2 regions of the Devosia sp. MC1541 genome follow, and region 2 is predicted to be linked to the other one. Evidence: predicted binding sites of a transcription regulator. Region 2 holds the regulator's gene; the other holds the start of a gene.
The links. Region 2 encodes LexA, which represses DNA repair genes until DNA is damaged. Its sites were predicted from a motif close to TGTTCNNNNTGTGTTCNG; they were not measured.

Region 1: ruvC (crossover junction endodeoxyribonuclease RuvC) is a predicted target of LexA. The motif match lies at 983-1,000, and genes of this name have one in related genera.

Annotation. Positions count from the first base shown of each region.
Region 1 covers NZ_JABBDZ010000010.1:75,598-83,694, forward strand. The annotation lists gene ruvA (Holliday junction branch migration protein RuvA) at 1-436, opposite strand, end outside; gene ruvC (crossover junction endodeoxyribonuclease RuvC) at 433-939, opposite strand; gene HKD40_RS11965 (GGDEF domain-containing protein) at 1,252-1,953, shown strand; gene HKD40_RS11970 (YebC/PmpR family DNA-binding transcriptional regulator) at 2,002-2,745, opposite strand; gene HKD40_RS11975 (sodium:alanine symporter family protein) at 2,865-4,283, opposite strand; gene HKD40_RS11980 (TIGR00282 family metallophosphoesterase) at 4,386-5,207, opposite strand; gene HKD40_RS11985 (5-formyltetrahydrofolate cyclo-ligase) at 5,204-5,791, opposite strand; RNA gene ssrS (6S RNA) at 5,804-5,960, opposite strand; gene zapA (cell division protein ZapA) at 6,025-6,399, opposite strand; gene HKD40_RS12000 (DUF4164 family protein) at 6,400-6,690, opposite strand; gene tkt (transketolase) at 6,929-8,097, shown strand, end outside.
Region 2 covers NZ_JABBDZ010000001.1:308,214-316,310, reverse strand. The annotation lists gene HKD40_RS01460 (IlvD/Edd family dehydratase) at 1-1,146, shown strand, start outside; gene lexA (transcriptional repressor LexA) at 1,532-2,251, opposite strand; gene HKD40_RS01450 (BMP family protein) at 2,583-3,581, shown strand; gene HKD40_RS01445 (ABC transporter ATP-binding protein) at 3,645-5,174, shown strand; gene HKD40_RS01440 (ABC transporter permease) at 5,171-6,253, shown strand; gene HKD40_RS01435 (ABC transporter permease) at 6,256-7,203, shown strand; gene HKD40_RS01430 (amidohydrolase family protein) at 7,222-8,097, shown strand, end outside.

The DNA.
Region 1 (8,097 bases), on a different contig from region 2:
GCAAGCCCAGAGTGCCAGCATCGACAGCGCCAATGGCTGGAACCTTGCCCTTAAGTTCGGTCACAACACGCAGCGCCAGTTTGGGGCCAACACCATTGGCGCGCCCGATCATCGCCTTATCTTGCAGCGCCACAGCGCTCGAGAGTTCAGACGGCGTGAGGATCGACAGAATGGCCAAAGCCACGCGTGCACCCACGCCCTGCACGGAGGTGAGAAGATTGAACCAGCTCTTTTCAGCTTCGGTGGCAAAGCCATAAAGCCGGATCATGTCCTCGCGCACGATGGTCTCGATAAAGACCACACCAGCTTGGCCAACACTGGGCAATGACTGCAGCGTGCGGCCCGAGCAGAACACTTGGTAGCAAACACCACCGCAATCGATCAGGGCGTAATCATCACCAAAACTATCGACCAGACCTTTAAGCTTGCCGATCATGCATAGGCTCCCATGCGCATCGCTGAAACACGGTGGTGGGCGTGGCAAATTGCAATCGCCAAAGCGTCGGCTGCGTCCGCGCCCTTAAAAACAGCTGTCGGCATCAGAGTTTTGACCATGAGGCCAATCTGCGCCTTATCCGCGTGGCCCGTGCCGACAACGGATTTCTTGATGAGATTGGCGGCGTACTCTGCCACGGGCAGACCGCGCAAAGCAGGCGTCACCAAAACAACGCCGCGCGCTTGTCCAAGGATAAGCGCTGAGCGAGCGCCCGCACTCACGAATGTCTCTTCCACTGCGGCTTCATCTGGCTGATGAGCGTCCAATACGCCATTTAGCCCTTCGGACAAAAATGCCAGCCGGGAGGCCAGTTCGCCTGTTGTTGGCGGGGTGATCGTGCCACCAGCGACAAAGCGCAAACGATTGTCCTGCGCCTCGATAACGCCCCAGCCACAACGGCGGATGCCAGGGTCGATGCCGATGATTCGAACGGGAGTGCTCATGGATTACCTTGTAGTCAGCTTCGCGCAGCCTACCAAGGCTAAAGTGAACAAATTGGCAACAAACGATATACCAGTGGATGAATAAAGCTTTAACAATTCGGGCAAGCATTAATTGAGAAAGCCTCGCCTAGCGTCACGCGCATGCTTTTGGGGGCAAACGGCATGGACACACAGCGCGTTACCAACTGGCGACTTTCAGCTATTTTATATGCACGACAACGCCTCAAACGCGTTGCAAGCCACAGGAAATCTAGGCCATTTCATAGCTGGTCGAGCGTAACCCGTTGGAGCATTTTCGGCCCGGTTTGCTGCGTGGTCGTTTCGTGGATTGTGGTGGCTGTGTTCTTCTCGAGCGCAGAGCTCACATCCGATCTTTCGATCCGCCTGTTTGGCGCGGCGACCCTCTCCCCGCTGCTGGTGGGTCTGCCCTTATTCTACTTGTTCACAATGCGAATGCGCCAGCTGGCGGTCGAAAACCTTCGACTGGCGCGCTTGGCCAATACCGATAGCCTCACCGGCTGCCTGAACCGAGGTGCGTTCACGGAGCTAACGCAGGAGTTTCTCAGTGACCGCGAAGGCACGCCCAGTGGTGCCCTTCTCGTTATTGACGCCGATAATTTCAAAGCGATCAACGATGCCCATGGCCATGATCAGGGCGACATTGCCCTGACCCTTATTGCGGCGACGTTGCGCCGTATTGTACGCACCGGTGCGCTGGTCGGGCGGCTCGGCGGCGAGGAATTTGGCGTTTACTTACCGGGCGCCAATCGCATGAGCGCCTTTCTGGTGGCAGAACGCATTCGCCGCGGCATCCGCAGGGCGAGCTTTTCACCGCGAGGCGTGCCCTGTCCGCTCAGCGTGAGTATTGGGGGCGCAAGTTTCGCCGCACCAATCAGTTTTTCAGAACTGTTCCGCTGTGCTGATCAGGGGCTCTATGCGGCCAAAAAGGCCGGGCGCAATATGGTGGAAGTAGCGGCCGTTTCTTTGCCCCCGGCCCCTGTGCGCCGCGCATAAAAAAATCCCCGCGCGAGGCGGGGATTTCAAATTCGAAATGCTGCTCAATTAGACGAGCTTGGCAGCGTCTTCTTCGCTCATGTCAAAGTTCGAGTAGACGTTCTGAACGTCGTCATCTTCTTCGAGGGTCGCGATCAGCTTCATCAGGGTTGCACCCTTTTCAGCGTCAATCGGCGTACGGTTCTGAGGCTTCCAGACGGCCTTGACCGATTCAGCTTCGCCCAACACCTGCTCAAGCGCGGCCGAGACTTCGGCCATGCCTTCAAAGCTGGTGTAGATGTAGTGGCCTTCGTCGTCGCTCTCAACGTCATCGGCACCGGCCTCAATCGCCGCTTCCATGACCTTGTCTTCCGTACCGACTGCAGCCGGGTAGGTGATTTCGCCAACGCGATCGAACATGAAGCCGACCGAACCGGTTTCACCCAAGGCGCCACCGTTCTTGGAGAAGTACGAACGAACGTTCGAGGCCGTGCGGTTGCGGTTGTCAGTCAGCGCTTCAACGATGACGGCAACACCACCCGGGCCGTAGCCTTCATAGCGGATTTCGTCATAGTTCTCAGCGTCGCCACCGGACGCCTTTTTCACTGCGCGTTCGATATTGTCTTTTGGCATCGACTGCGAGCGCGCATTGGTGATGGCCAAACGCAGACGTGGGTTAAACGCTGGGTCAGGCTGACCCATCTTGGCCGCCACGGTGATTTCGCGGGCGAGCTTCGAAAATATCTTGGAGCGAATAGCATCGCTCTTGCCCTTGCGGTGCATAATGTTCTTGGCGTGGGAATGGCCAGCCATTCGTTACCTCGGCGAGAATTTGTAAAATCGGGCTGCTTATAGGGCCCGCGAGGGCAAAAATAAAGCGCCCGCCCCCGGTGTCACGGCAGCGAGCGCAGGTTTTTTAGGCCAAAAACAGTTTAGCCGGGGTCCTGCCTGTTCCAGATCGAATGATCGATCTTGCCATCGAGCTCAGGATAATCCGAGGCCTGGAAGGTTGGCACCTTCCCCGCTTTACGCTGATCGACATAGTCCTTGGTCAGTTTCGCAACAGTACCGGAGAGCAGAACAATGGCGATCAAATTGATGGTCGCCATCAGCCCCATGGATGCGTCGGCCGCATTAAAGACCATCGCCACGGTTTCAACAGAGCCCCAGATCACCATGCCCATAGCGGCCAAGCGCAGAACTGTAAGCGCAGGAAAATTGCCCAGCTTGAGGAAGGTCATGGCATTTTCGGCATAGGTGTAATTGCCGATGATGGAGGTGAAGGCGAAAAAGAAGATCGCAATGGCGATAAAGGCATTGCCGAACCCGCCGATGTGAACAGTCATGGCGGCCTGGGTCAGCGGTGTGCCAGTCAAATCGCTGCCCGGAACCATAACCCCGGAAAGCAGAATAAGCAGCGCAGTTGCAGTACACACCAGAATGGTATCGATGAATACGCCCAGCGCCTGCACGAAGCCCTGCGATGAAGGGTGGTGCGGGTCAGGCGTTGCAACGGCGGCGATATTGGGCGCAGAGCCCATGCCGGCCTCGTTGGAAAAAAGACCACGCTTCACACCGTTGAGCATCGCGCCCGCGATCCCGCCACCAGCAGCTTCAAGACCGAACGCGCTGCGGACAATGAGGCCGAGCATGTCGGGCACCTCGGTGATGTGCATGGCCACGACCCAAAGCGCGACCAGAAGATAGATACCGGCCATGATCGGCACGACCACTTGCGACACATAAGCGACGCCGCGAATACCGCCGAAAATCACGATGCCGGTTAGCACAGCCAGAGAAATGCCGACCCAGAGCTTATCGAAGCCGAATGCGCCCGCGGCCGCATCAGCAATTGAGTTGGCTTGAACGGCATTAAAGACCAGACCAAAGGCGAGGATCAGGCAGACCGAAAACAGAGCACCGGCCCACGGAGCTTTGAGGCCACGCGCGATATAAAACGCGGGCCCACCGCGATAATCGCCGTTCTGGTTTTTGATTTTATAGAGCTGGGCGAGCGTCGATTCAGAATAGGCCGTGGCCATGCCGAGGAGCGCAACCACCCACATCCAAAAGATAGCGCCGGGACCGCCAAGATAAAGAGCCACCGCGACACCGGCGAGGTTCCCCGTGCCAACACGGGATGCCAGTGAGGTGCAGAGGGCCTGAAAGGGTGTGATCCCGGCTTTGTCGTTGGCCTTTGAACCTACAACCGCTCGAAACATCTCACCGAAATGGACAAACTGCACGAACCGCAACCGGATCGTGAAGAATAACCCAACGGCAATTAGGCCATAAACGAGGACATAGCCCCAGAATATGTCGTTCAGAAAATTGATGATGGGATCAAGCATATCCCCATTTCCCCCGTTAACGAGCCGCTGGTTAAAGCCGACACAATCATCGAGGTAACGAGAACAGCGACTCACGGTTCCGTGAGTCGCTTATGCTAGTCTTTATGCAGGGAAGTCCGGCAATGCCTGAGCCAGTACGCCGCCAACCCGCAAAGGTGCAACGTAACGCGCCAGACCCGTCAGTGGGTCAGTCTCAACGGCGACGCCGCAGAGCGTGGCTTCACCATCTGCCGGAACAAATCGGCCAGTCGGTATGCCACTGAGGAACCGGTTCAACGGCTCCTCATAATCACTGCCGATAACAGAGTCGAAATCTCCGCACATGCCAGCGTCGGCCATCAGCGCCGTGCCGCCACGCAAAATGCGGTGGTCGGAGGTGGGGATATGGGTATGTGTGCCAACCACGAGGGTAGCACGACCATCCAAGAAATAGCCCATCGCCTGGATTTCCGACGTGGCCTCAGTGTGGAAGTCGACCAGAATAGCGTCGGCGACATGCCCGAGTGGCGCTTGCGCGATCGCCGCTTCAACAGCGCGGAATGGGTCATCGATCGGGGGCATAAATACGCGGCCGAGCGCATTGACCACCAAGACGCGATGCCCATTGCGGCCTTCGACCATCATTGCGCCGCGGCCCGGCGTGCCAGAGACATAATTGATCGGGCGCACCAAATTGGGTTCACGCTCGATATAAGAAAGCGCTTCACGCTGATCGAAAGCATGGTCGCCAAGCGTGACAATGTCCGCGCCCGCGTCACGCAATGCGTTGTAATGGCCCTCAGTGAGACCGCGCCCATGGCTGGCGTTCTCGCCGTTGATGACGACGAAATCGAATTTGTATTCTTGGATCAAGCCCGGCAGGCGTTCGGTTATGGCATCACGTCCGGCCTTACCCATCACGTCGCCAAGAAAAAGCAGTCTCATAAAGTGTCTCCGAACATGCGCAGGCCAGTCTCTGTAATGACGGCATCTAGCGGCACGTCGTGGTCCAAGCGAGGTATCTCATCGAGCTCTTGAACGGCGTAGGCCAATCCAATGAGCCGTGGCTTTTTAGGTAGGGACGCAAGCGTCCGGTCGTAATACCCACCGCCATATCCCAGACGCGTGCCTGTTTTGTCAAAGGCAACGAGCGGCAGCAATAGGACATCGGGTATCGCCCGTGGCGCAGTGCTCGGGGGCCCGAAGGTACCAAAACCGGCTTTTTCCAATGGAACATCAGGCTCCCAGAGCCTTAGATCGAGCGGCTGACCGGATGCCGCCACCACCGGCAAGATGACTTTTCCGCCCCGTTCTTTCAGCGCATTCAAGATCGGCAGGCAATCGAGCTCATCGCGCAGTGTCCAATACCCAGCGACAGTATCGGCGTCAGACATCAGCGATGATTGGAAAAAATGGGAGGCGACGGCCAAAGCGGCATCACGTCGATAGTCGGCACTCAGCGCCGCGCGGGCAAGGTATGCTTCGTGCCGCAGGTCTGACTTGATCTCATCAACGCTCAGCTGCGCCATCAAACCTCAGATATTTGTGCCGCCCAGGCCGTGGGAATTGCGATCCCGGGAACCTACTTACGTAGGTGGGCGCCGTATGTCCAAGCCCACGGGCCTGGTCAGGGACAGCTCCCTTAGGATCGATTAAGGCCCCGGGGATTCTGTGTCCTCACGCGCCGGGCAGCGCTTACACATATAGGCGCTTCCGGCACCGCTGCAAAGGCCACCATCGCGCTTTCAACGAGGTTGATCGCTCAATTCGCAACTGGCGCAGTTTGCTCGAGAACGCTGGCGATGCTCTCGATCGTCCGTGAGGCTTCATCGAGCTTCTGGGTAAACTTACGCTCGGTCTGCTCAAGCTCTTCGGCAATGCCTTGCCCGGCCTCGGTCAAAAGCGCCACTTGCTCTTCAAGAGCGGCGATGCGTTTTTCCGCTTCCGTCAATTCATCCATGACGGCAATGCCTGCCATGACCGTTAGACGGGTATCCCCGATTTCGCCGACGGCACCCTTGAGCGCTTCAACCTCAGCGTCAAAACGCTCGGCAAGGCGCATCAAATGCCCCTGTTGACCTGCTTCACAAGCCATACGGTACTTGCGGCCATTAATTTCAACATTGACCTCGGGCACTCAACTCTCCGTTTTTTGGAGCACGGACCGCACGGTTTCCATGGCTTCGACGAGACGACGCGACACTTCGTGTGCACCGTCATCCAGACGCTTCGCCTTTGCTGCCGTTTTATCGAGCTCAGTGGCAAGCCGCGCGCGTTCATGCACGAGCCTTTGCGTGTCCACTTCCATGCGCTGACGTCTCTGGATACGCCCATTAAGGTCGCGCAGACTGGTTTCCAGTCTTTCTATTGCCCGGTTGAAACGGGCGTCGGCTGCTTGCAGCCCTTCTTGAAGTTCCGTCTCACTCATTGCCGGTACTGCCCTTTAGGCGCATCGTTTCGAGCACATAAACTTGGCCCACCCTACCCGGCATTGCAACCGAGTCGCCATCCATACCCCCTTATTTTGCAAGAAGAGGCGAACGTATTGCCCTAATGCCGACATTGACAGCCTAAGGGAACCTGTTATGGCTCAAAACCGCCTTGGGAGGGTGACATTTGCGCGCCCACTCCCACGTTTTCAGCCTTTTGAAAGAGCGGTCCGCCCCATGACGAACACAGCCCAGCAGAACGAATTGGCCAATGCCATCCGGTCTCTCTCCATGGATGCCGTCGAGAAAGCTAATTCTGGTCACCCAGGCCTTCCCATGGGCTGCGCGGATATCGCAACCGTGCTGTTCACAAAAATCATGAAGTTCGACGCTGCGGCGCCCCACTGGGCAGATCGCGATCGCTTCATTCTTTCGGCCGGTCACGGCTCGATGCTGCTCTACTCTTCGCTCTACCTTCTGGGCTATGAAGACATGACCATCGACCAGGTCAAGAACTTCCGCCAGATCGGCGCCAAGACCGCCGGTCACCCAGAATACGGTCACGCTACCGGCATCGAAACCACCACTGGCCCACTCGGCGCTGGTATCGGCAATTCGGTTGGTTTCGCTGTTGCAGAAGCCAAGCTCGCGGCCGAATTCGGCTCCGACCTTGTCAACCACTACACCTATGTTCTTGCTGGTGACGGCTGCCTCATGGAAGGCATCTCCCAAGAAGCAATTTCCCTTGCTGGCCACCTCAAGCTCAACAAGCTGATCGTCATCTGGGACAATAACAGCATCACCATCGATGGCGCAGTGTCCAACGCTTGCTCCACCGATCAAATCGCGCGTTTCCAGGCTTCGGGCTGGAACACCATCGAAATCGACGGCCACGACCAGGCAGCTATTGAAGCGGCTCTGCTCGAAGCGAAGAAGTCGACCGATAAGCCAACCATGATCGCTGCCAAGACCGTCATCGGTCGCGGCGCGCCAAAGAAGGCGGGCACCGAAAAGGTTCACGGCGCTCCACTTGGCGCTGAAGAACTCGCTGGCGCAAAGGCCGCACTCGGCATCGACTACCCAGCCTTTGAAATCCCTGCTCATATCCTCGACACGTGGCGCGCCGCTGGCCAGCGCGGTGCAAATATCCGTGGCGATTGGGAAGCGACCCTTGCCGCCTCCGCGCACAAGGCCGAGTTCACCCGCCGTATGTCGGGCAAGCTCCCAACCGGTCTGGACGCAGCCTTCGCCGCCTACAAGCAGAAGCTCGCTGAAGACAAGCCAAAGGTCGCCAGCCGCAAGGCTTCGCAGATGGCTCTCGAAGTCGTCACCAAGAACGTGCCGGAAATTCTGGCGGGTTCGGCTGACTTGACCCACTCGAACCTCACCAATACCCCGGACACCGT
Region 2 (8,097 bases):
GGAATGCAGTTGCCGGGTTCAGCAGCGATTCCAGCGCCTTATCGTGACCGTCAGGAAATGGCCTATCGCACTGGCAAGCGTGCGGTAGAGATGGTTCGTGAAGACCTCAAGCCATCGGACATTCTGACCAAGGAAAACTTCCTCAACGCTATCGTGGTCAATTCGGCCATCGGCGGCTCGACCAATGCGCCAATCCATATCAATGCGATTGCCAAGCATATTGGTGTCGACCTCAATATCGACGAGTGGCAGGAGCATGGGCACAAGGTGCCGCTCTTGGTGAACTTGCAGCCAGCGGGTGAATATCTCGGTGAGGACTATTACCACGCGGGCGGTGTGCCTGCGGTGGTGAATGAGCTGATGAAACAAAAGCTTATCCACGAGAACGCCCCAACCGTGAACGGCAAATCGATTGGCGAAAACTGCCGAAATCGTCCGATTGAAGACGACAAGGTCATCCGTCATTTCGACAATCCGATGAAGGCGGAAGCGGGCTTCCTCGTGTTGCGCGGGAACCTCTTCGACAACGCCATTATGAAGACTTCGGTGATCAGCCCCGAGTTCCGCGAGCGCTATCTCTCGGATCCGCAGCATCCGGGCATGTTTGAGGGCAAGGCGGTGGTGTTTGATGGTCCTGAAGACTATCACCACCGGATCGACGATCCCTCGCTCGCTATCGATGAACACACGCTGCTGTTCATGCGCGGTGCGGGGCCAATCGGCTATCCAGGCGCTGCGGAAGTCGTGAACATGCGTCCGCCTAGCTATCTGATTAAGAAGGGCATTTCGTCCCTTGCTTGTATCGGTGATGGTCGTCAGTCGGGCACGTCGGGTTCGCCTTCGATCCTCAACGCGTCGCCTGAAGCGGCGGCTGGTGGCAACCTCGCGATCCTGCGGACGGGCGACCGGGTGCGGATCGACCTCAATAAGGGGGAAGCTGACATCCTCATCTCGGACGAGGAAATCGCTGCTCGCCGTTTGGATCTGAATGCAGAGGGCGGATATAAATTCCCCAAGCATCAGACCCCTTGGCAGGAAATCCAACGCGGCCTGGTCGGCCAATTGGGCGACGGCGCCATTCTGCGTGGTGCCGACAAGTACCAGCGCATTGCCCAGACCGAAGGTCTGCCACGCGACAATCACTAAGCGCGATATGCGTGAGAAAGGGCCCGCGAAAGCGGGCCTTTTTATGCGTCCAGCCAGCGTGGCCGCGATTGGCCTATCTGTGGCTTTTGGCTGGCACTTATGGGCGTCAGCTTTGGCGCGGACATGGCCTTTTAGGGCGCGAAGGGGCGCGTTCTTTAGAGCGGGGATATATGAAAATGGAGGCGGCGCTCGGGCTTAGCCGTGAGCGCAATGCTCGGCTTTGCGCGTGTACTGGCTCAGCGCCTGTGATGTCGAAGGTCGGCGAGCGGGCGTTGGAAGAATATACGCCACTCCGGGGCGCGGGGAGTATCGTGGAGGCGTGTTACAAGAACCAACGCTGCGCAGAACAAAGGGGCAGAGTTTTTCAACTTGCCCCTCCGCCAATTCAGTACTTCCGCATCAGGCCGACCAGACGGCCTTGAACCCGGACCCGATCGGGCGGGAAGATACGGGTTTCATAGGCCGGGTTTGCCGCTTCCAGAGCGACCGTATCGCCCTTGCGGCGCAGACGCTTCAGGGTTGCTTCCTCATCGTCGACAAGGGCCACGATGATTTCGCCGTTTGAAGCCGTATCCTGCTTTTTGATGAGGACCGTGTCGCCATCAAAAATGCCTGCGTCGATCATCGAATCCCCGCGCACTTCCAATGCGTAGTGTTCGCCTGAGCCGAGCATTTCTGGCGGTACAGCGATGGTGTGCGAGTGGGTCTGGATTGCCTCAATGGGCGTGCCTGCTGCAATGCGGCCCATAACCGGAATGGAGATGGGGCGCGCATAATCGTCAGCGGCGGATGGAAGTGCACGCGCTGGGGGCGCGGCGACCTTGCCGAGAGTGCCTTCAATGACGCTGGGCTCGAACTTTGCCTTGCGGCCGCCCAAGGTCGGGTTCATCGAATCCGGTAGCTTCACCACTTCGAGCGCACGGGCGCGATTGGGAAGGCGGCGGATAAAGCCGCGCTCTTCGAGGGCAGTGATGAGACGATGAATGCCGGATTTGGACGCCAGATCAAGCGCATCCTTCATCTCGTCGAATGACGGAGGAATACCGCTCTCCTTCATCCGCTCATGGATGAACATCAGCAATTCGTGTTGTTTTTTCGTCAGCATCGGCCCCAGACCCAGAATCGGAACATAGACGGAACGACTATATGTGTTCCTCAAATGTTCTGCAAGTGTTGCCATGTTCCTGTCAGAACTGCCAAACGGCTGTAATATGCGCATGCATAGATGTGTGATTTTGGCCGATCCAAGCCCGAGCCCCAAACATGCGTAAACGCGTCACAGGCACAGTGCGGCGTTGAGGAGCAAATGCGACTCGTCAGCAAGACGGAACAGATTTAAAAAACCTTAATTTTCAACTTGCCAACCAAGCGTGTTCGCTCGCTAGATAGGCAGGAGAGATTTTTGTTCGTTTTTTGCACACTCATTGGGGGTTAAAATGACCGCTCTAACGAAATTCGGTCGACGCGCCTTTCTTTCGGCGGCCGCACTCGGCGTCGCAGCTCTGTCGCTGACCGGGTCGGTATTGGCGCAGGATGTGACCAAGATTGCAGCTGTGTGGACCGTTCCGGTTGAGCAGCAGTGGGCATCGCGCCTCCATCTCGCGCTGATCGCAGCGCAGGAACGCGGCGAGATCGAATATGTGTATTCGGAAAACGTGTCGAACACCGACTATGAACGCGTCATGCGCGAATATTCGGAGCAGGGCGCTAAGCTGGTGATCGGTGAAGCCTTCGGCGTTGAACAGCCAGCGCGTGCCGTTGCGGAAGAATACCCAGAAGTGATGTACCTGATGGGGTCCTCGCTCCAGCCAGTTGAGCCAAACTTCGCCACCTTCGACAACTTCATCCAAGAACCAAGCTATTTGACCGGCATGGTTGCGGGCATGAAGACCGAAACCAATAAGATCGGCATGATCGGTGGTTACGCTATTCCAGAAGTGAACCGTCTGATGAATGCCTTCATGCAGGGCGCACTCTCGGTCAACCCAGAGGTGAAGTTCTCGGTGAGCTTCATCAACTCCTGGTACGATCCTCCGAAGGCCAAGGAATCGGCATTCGCTATGATCGATGCGGGCGCTGACATTCTTTACGCAGAGCGTTTTGGCGTGTCTGACGCTGCCAAGGAACGCGGCGTTCTGGCCATCGGCAACGTGATCGACACCGCAGCGGATTACCCAGGCACCATTCTGGCGTCGGCGCTGTGGCACGGCGAGCCAATGATCAACAAAGCAATTGCCGACATTAAGGCTGGCAGTTTCACCGCTTCGGATTACGGCATTTATGCCTTCCTCGAGCACGGTGGTTCGAGCGCAGTTTATGATGAAGCGCTTGCTGGTGCGGAAGCAGTAGCTGCCGCTAAGGCCAAGGAAGCTGAAATCCTTGCTGGTACTTTCAAGGTCGACATCAACGACGCTGAACCAAGCTCCAGCATGTAATCCTTTTTCTGGCCGGGTGTGGGTTTTCCCACGCCCGGCCTATTCTATTTTTTGGGGGCGGCAATGACCGACCAACAGGGGGATGTGGTGCTCTCACTTGAGGGTATCACCAAGCGCTTTGGCAAACTCACCGCGAATGACGGGATTAATCTCAGTCTCAAGCGGGGCGAAATCCTAGCCCTTCTGGGGGAAAATGGCGCCGGCAAGACGACATTGATGAACATTCTCTTCGGGCACTATGTGCAGGATGAGGGTGTGGTTCGTGTTGCGAGCGAGGCTGGCCTTCAAATTTTGCCTGCCGGTTCGCCTGGCGCGGCGTTGAAAGCCGGTATTGGCATGGTCCACCAGCATTTTACGCTGGCGGAAAACCTCGGCGGGCTCGACAATATTCGTCTTGGCACCGAGGGCATGTTTGCGCTTGGCGGCAAATCTACGGCGCGCAAGAAGGTGGAAGCCATTATTGCGGAGAGTGGGCTTGATGTGGACCTCGACCGTCCTGTCGCCAGCCTCACCGTAGGCGAAAAGCAGCGCGTTGAAATCTTGAAGGCGCTCTATCGCAATGTCCGCGTGCTTATTCTGGATGAACCCACCGCGGTTCTGACCCCACAAGAGTCCGAAGGGCTCTTCACCGTTCTGCGCCGCTTGGCTGCGAATGGGCTGGGCGTTATTTTTATCTCTCACAAGCTGGGAGAAGTGCTCTCCGTATCGAGCCGTATTCTGGTTCTGCGGGGCGGCCGCAAGGCGGGTGAGCTCGTCACTGCAAATTCTGATCGGCGCGATATTGCCGATTTGATGGTGGGCAAGGCTGTGGCTGAAGTGAAGCGCACGCCCGCAACGCCGCGCGAGCCGCTGATGAGCTTTGCCAATGTGTCGCTCAAGCAGGGCTCGACCCGTCAATCGCTGCGCAATGTCAGCTTTGAACTCAAGGCTGGCGAAATCATCGGTCTGGCCGGTGTGTCGGGCAATGGCCAATCGGGCATTGCGGCACTGATCTCGGGGCTTGCTGTTCCGGATGCTGGCGAAGTGCGTCTTTACGGCGAAGCGCTGACCAAGGCGGACCCGCGTGCGCTGGTTCAGGCTGGTGTGGCGCGTATGCCGGAAGACCGCCAGCATGACGGCGTTGTTGGCACGATGAGTGTTGCCGACAATATTGCCATTGAGGAAGTGCGCAGCGCGCCGTACTCGCGCTATGGCCTGCTCAATCGTAAAGCCATGCAGGAGCACGCGACGGAAGCGATTGCGGCCTATGACGTGCGTTGCCCGGGGCCGGACGCCGAAGCGCGGCTGCTCTCTGGCGGCAATGTGCAGAAGCTGATTTTGGCGCGCGTTTTGGAGCGTTTGCCGCGCGTTATTCTGGCGAACCAGCCCACACGCGGCCTCGACGTTGGCGCGCAATCGGAAGTCCATCGCCGCATTATTGCAGCGCGTGACCGTGGCGCCGCCGTGATGGTGATTTCGGAAGACCTGGACGAATTGTTCGCGCTGGCGGATCGCTTCCTTGTGGTTCACGCCGGGGAGGTCAGCGACGCTGGCCCTAGCGAAAAGCTCGACCGCGGTACGATTGGTTTGTTGATGGCAGGGCAGGCAGCATGAGTTTGCGTCTTGAAAACCGCGCTGACGCTTCTGTCGCGCTCAAACTGCTGGTTTCGCTTGGCTCCGGCATTGCCGCGCTCTTGCTGGTGGCTATTCCTGTTCTGGCTGCGGGGCAAAACCCGATTACGGCCTATGGCCTGATGGTGCAGGGCGCGTTTGGCTCGATGTTCGCGTTTTCCGAAACGCTGAACCGGGCGACGCCGCTTATCCTGACCGGGCTCGCCTGCGCAGTCGCGTTCCGGGCGAAGCTTTGGAATATCGGCGCGGAAGGCCAGCTCTATATAGGCGCGCTCGCGGCGGTGCTCGTTGGGAGCGGCTTGCTGCAGATGCCGCCAGCGTTGATGATCCCAACGGTGATGATCGCGGGCTTTATCTGCGGCGGCATGATGATGGTGGTGCCAACCATGCTCAAGCAGCGCTTTGGCGCTGATGAGGTGGTAATTACGCTACTGCTGAACTTCGTCGTTATTCTCTTTGTGCAGATGCTGATCGAAGGGCCGTTGAAAGACCCTCTGGCGATGGGCTGGCCGCAATCCATCCCGCTCGACGCGGAAGCAAAATTCTCCAAGCTCATTCCCCGTCTGCGGATGCACTGGGGGCTGATCGTCGGTATTGGCGCGGCCATTGTTCTTTGGATTCTCGTGCGCAAGACCGTGCTCGGCTTCGAGATCAAGGCCGTGGGCGAGAACCGCGATGCGGCTAAGTTCGCAGGCATCCCGGTCAATGCGACCATGCTGAAAGTGGCGCTAATTTCGGGTGGTCTCGCCGGTCTTGCCGGTGTGTCCGAGGTTGCAGGCGTAAAGGGCTATCTCTCGGCTGATCTCTCGCCGGGCTTTGGCTATTCGGGGATTGTCGTGGCCATGCTTGCGGGGCTTTCGCCGATTGGCACCGTGTTTGCGGCGCTGTTCGTGGCCTCGGTCTTTGTGGGTGCGGACTCGATGAGCCGTGCGACCGGCATTTCGAACTATCTCGCTGACCTCGTTGTGGCGCTGTCGCTGCTCTGTGTGCTGGTCGGTACATTCTTCCTGCGCTTCCGCGTTCGCTTTGAACGCAAAGCCAAGTCTGGTGCGGAGGCGTAAGAATGGACGTCGTATTCGAAATCATCGGTTCGGCCAATTTCTGGGCTGCAGCAATCCGTATCGCCACGCCGCTGATCTTTGGCGTCTTGGGCGCGCTGATCTGTGAGCGGGCAGGGGTGCTCAATCTCGGGATTGAGGGCATTTTCGTTGCTGGCGCCATGGCCGGTTGGCTCGCCGTGTTCCTCGGAGCAGGGCTGTGGGGCGGCGTTATCGTTGCCATGCTGGTTGGTGCGATCTTCGGCCTGCTGCATGCTGGGCTGACCGTTGTGCTCGGCCTATCGCAGCACGTGTCGGGCATTGGCATTACGCTTTTGGCGACCAGCCTATCCTACTTCACCTATCGCACGGCGCTGCCGAATGTGACCTCGCCACCGCGTATTACCCCGTTCCAGCCGCTTGATATTCCGGTGCTTTCGGACCTGCCATTCATCGGCCCGGCGCTGTTCCAGCAGACTTCTCTGACCATGCTGGCGATTGCCTTCGTGATCCTTGTGGCCTTCGTGCTCTATCGCACCCCGCTTGGGCTGGCGATCCGCGCTGTGGGCGACAACCCGGCTTCGGTTGAAGCGCAGGGGCTTTCGGTGCAAGCGCTGCGCATTGGTGCGGTTGTTGCTGGCTCGGCGCTGATGGCGCTGGGTGGGGCGTTCCTCACCATGTCGGCCTTCGACGCCTTCTTCTTTGGCATGGTCAACGGCCGTGGCTGGATCTGTATCGCGCTCGTGGTGTTCGCCTCCTGGCAGCCGGGCAAGGCTTTGCTCGGGGCGCTGCTGTTCGGTGCTTTCGACGCCTTCCAAATCCGTCTGCAGGCCGAAATCGGCCAAGTTGTTCCCGGGCAGGTGTTCCTGATGCTGCCCTATTTGCTGTCCATCGTAGCCTTGGTTCTGGTTGCGCGACGTGCGGACTATCCGCGCGCGCTGTTGCAGCCATGGTTCAAAGGCCAGCGTCACTAATTTCCTGCGAGTACCCTTATGTTCGATCTCAAGATTATCAATGCCAACCTTCCTGATGGCCGCACGGGCGTGGACATTGGCGTGAAGGACGGCCGCATCACTGCCATTGAGAAGAACCTCGGTGGTGAAGCGGGCGAAATTATCGACGCCGGCAATCAGCTGGTGGCGCCGCCATTCGTCGACGTTCACTTCCATATGGATGCGACGCTATCGCTCGGCCTGCCGCGCATGAACGAAAGCGGGCTGCTGCTCGACGGGATCAAGATCTGGGGCGAGCTTAAGCCGCTTCTTACGCAGGAAGCCGTTATTGAGCGCGCGCTGGCCTATTGCGATCTTGCGGTTTCGCAGGGTCTGCTGGCGATCCGTACGCACGTTGATATTTGCGATGATCGCCTCTTGGGCGTGGAAGCGCTGTTGGAAGTGAAGCGCCTTGTCGCGCCCTATATTGATCTGCAGCTCGTCGCCTTCCCGCAGGACGGCTATTATCGCTATCCGGGCGCTGTGGAGCTGCTGAACCGCGCGCTCGACATGGGTGTTGAGATCGTGGGCGGTATTCCGCACTTCGAACGCACCATGGAAGACGGTGCTAAGAGCATGAAGGCGCTGTGCGAAATCGCTGAAAAGCGCGGGCTTCTCGTCGACATCCACTGCGACGAGACCGACGATCCAAACTCGCGCCACATCGAAGCGCTGACTTATGAAACCCAGCGTTTGGGCCTCAACGGTCGTGTGAATGCTTCGCACCTGACCTCGATGCACTCCATGGACAATTACTATGTGTCCAAGCTGCTGCCGATGATGGCTGAAGCGGGTGTTTCGGCGACGGCGAACCCACGCATCAACATCGTTATTCAGGGCCGTCACGACAGCTATCCAAAGCGTCGCGGCATGACC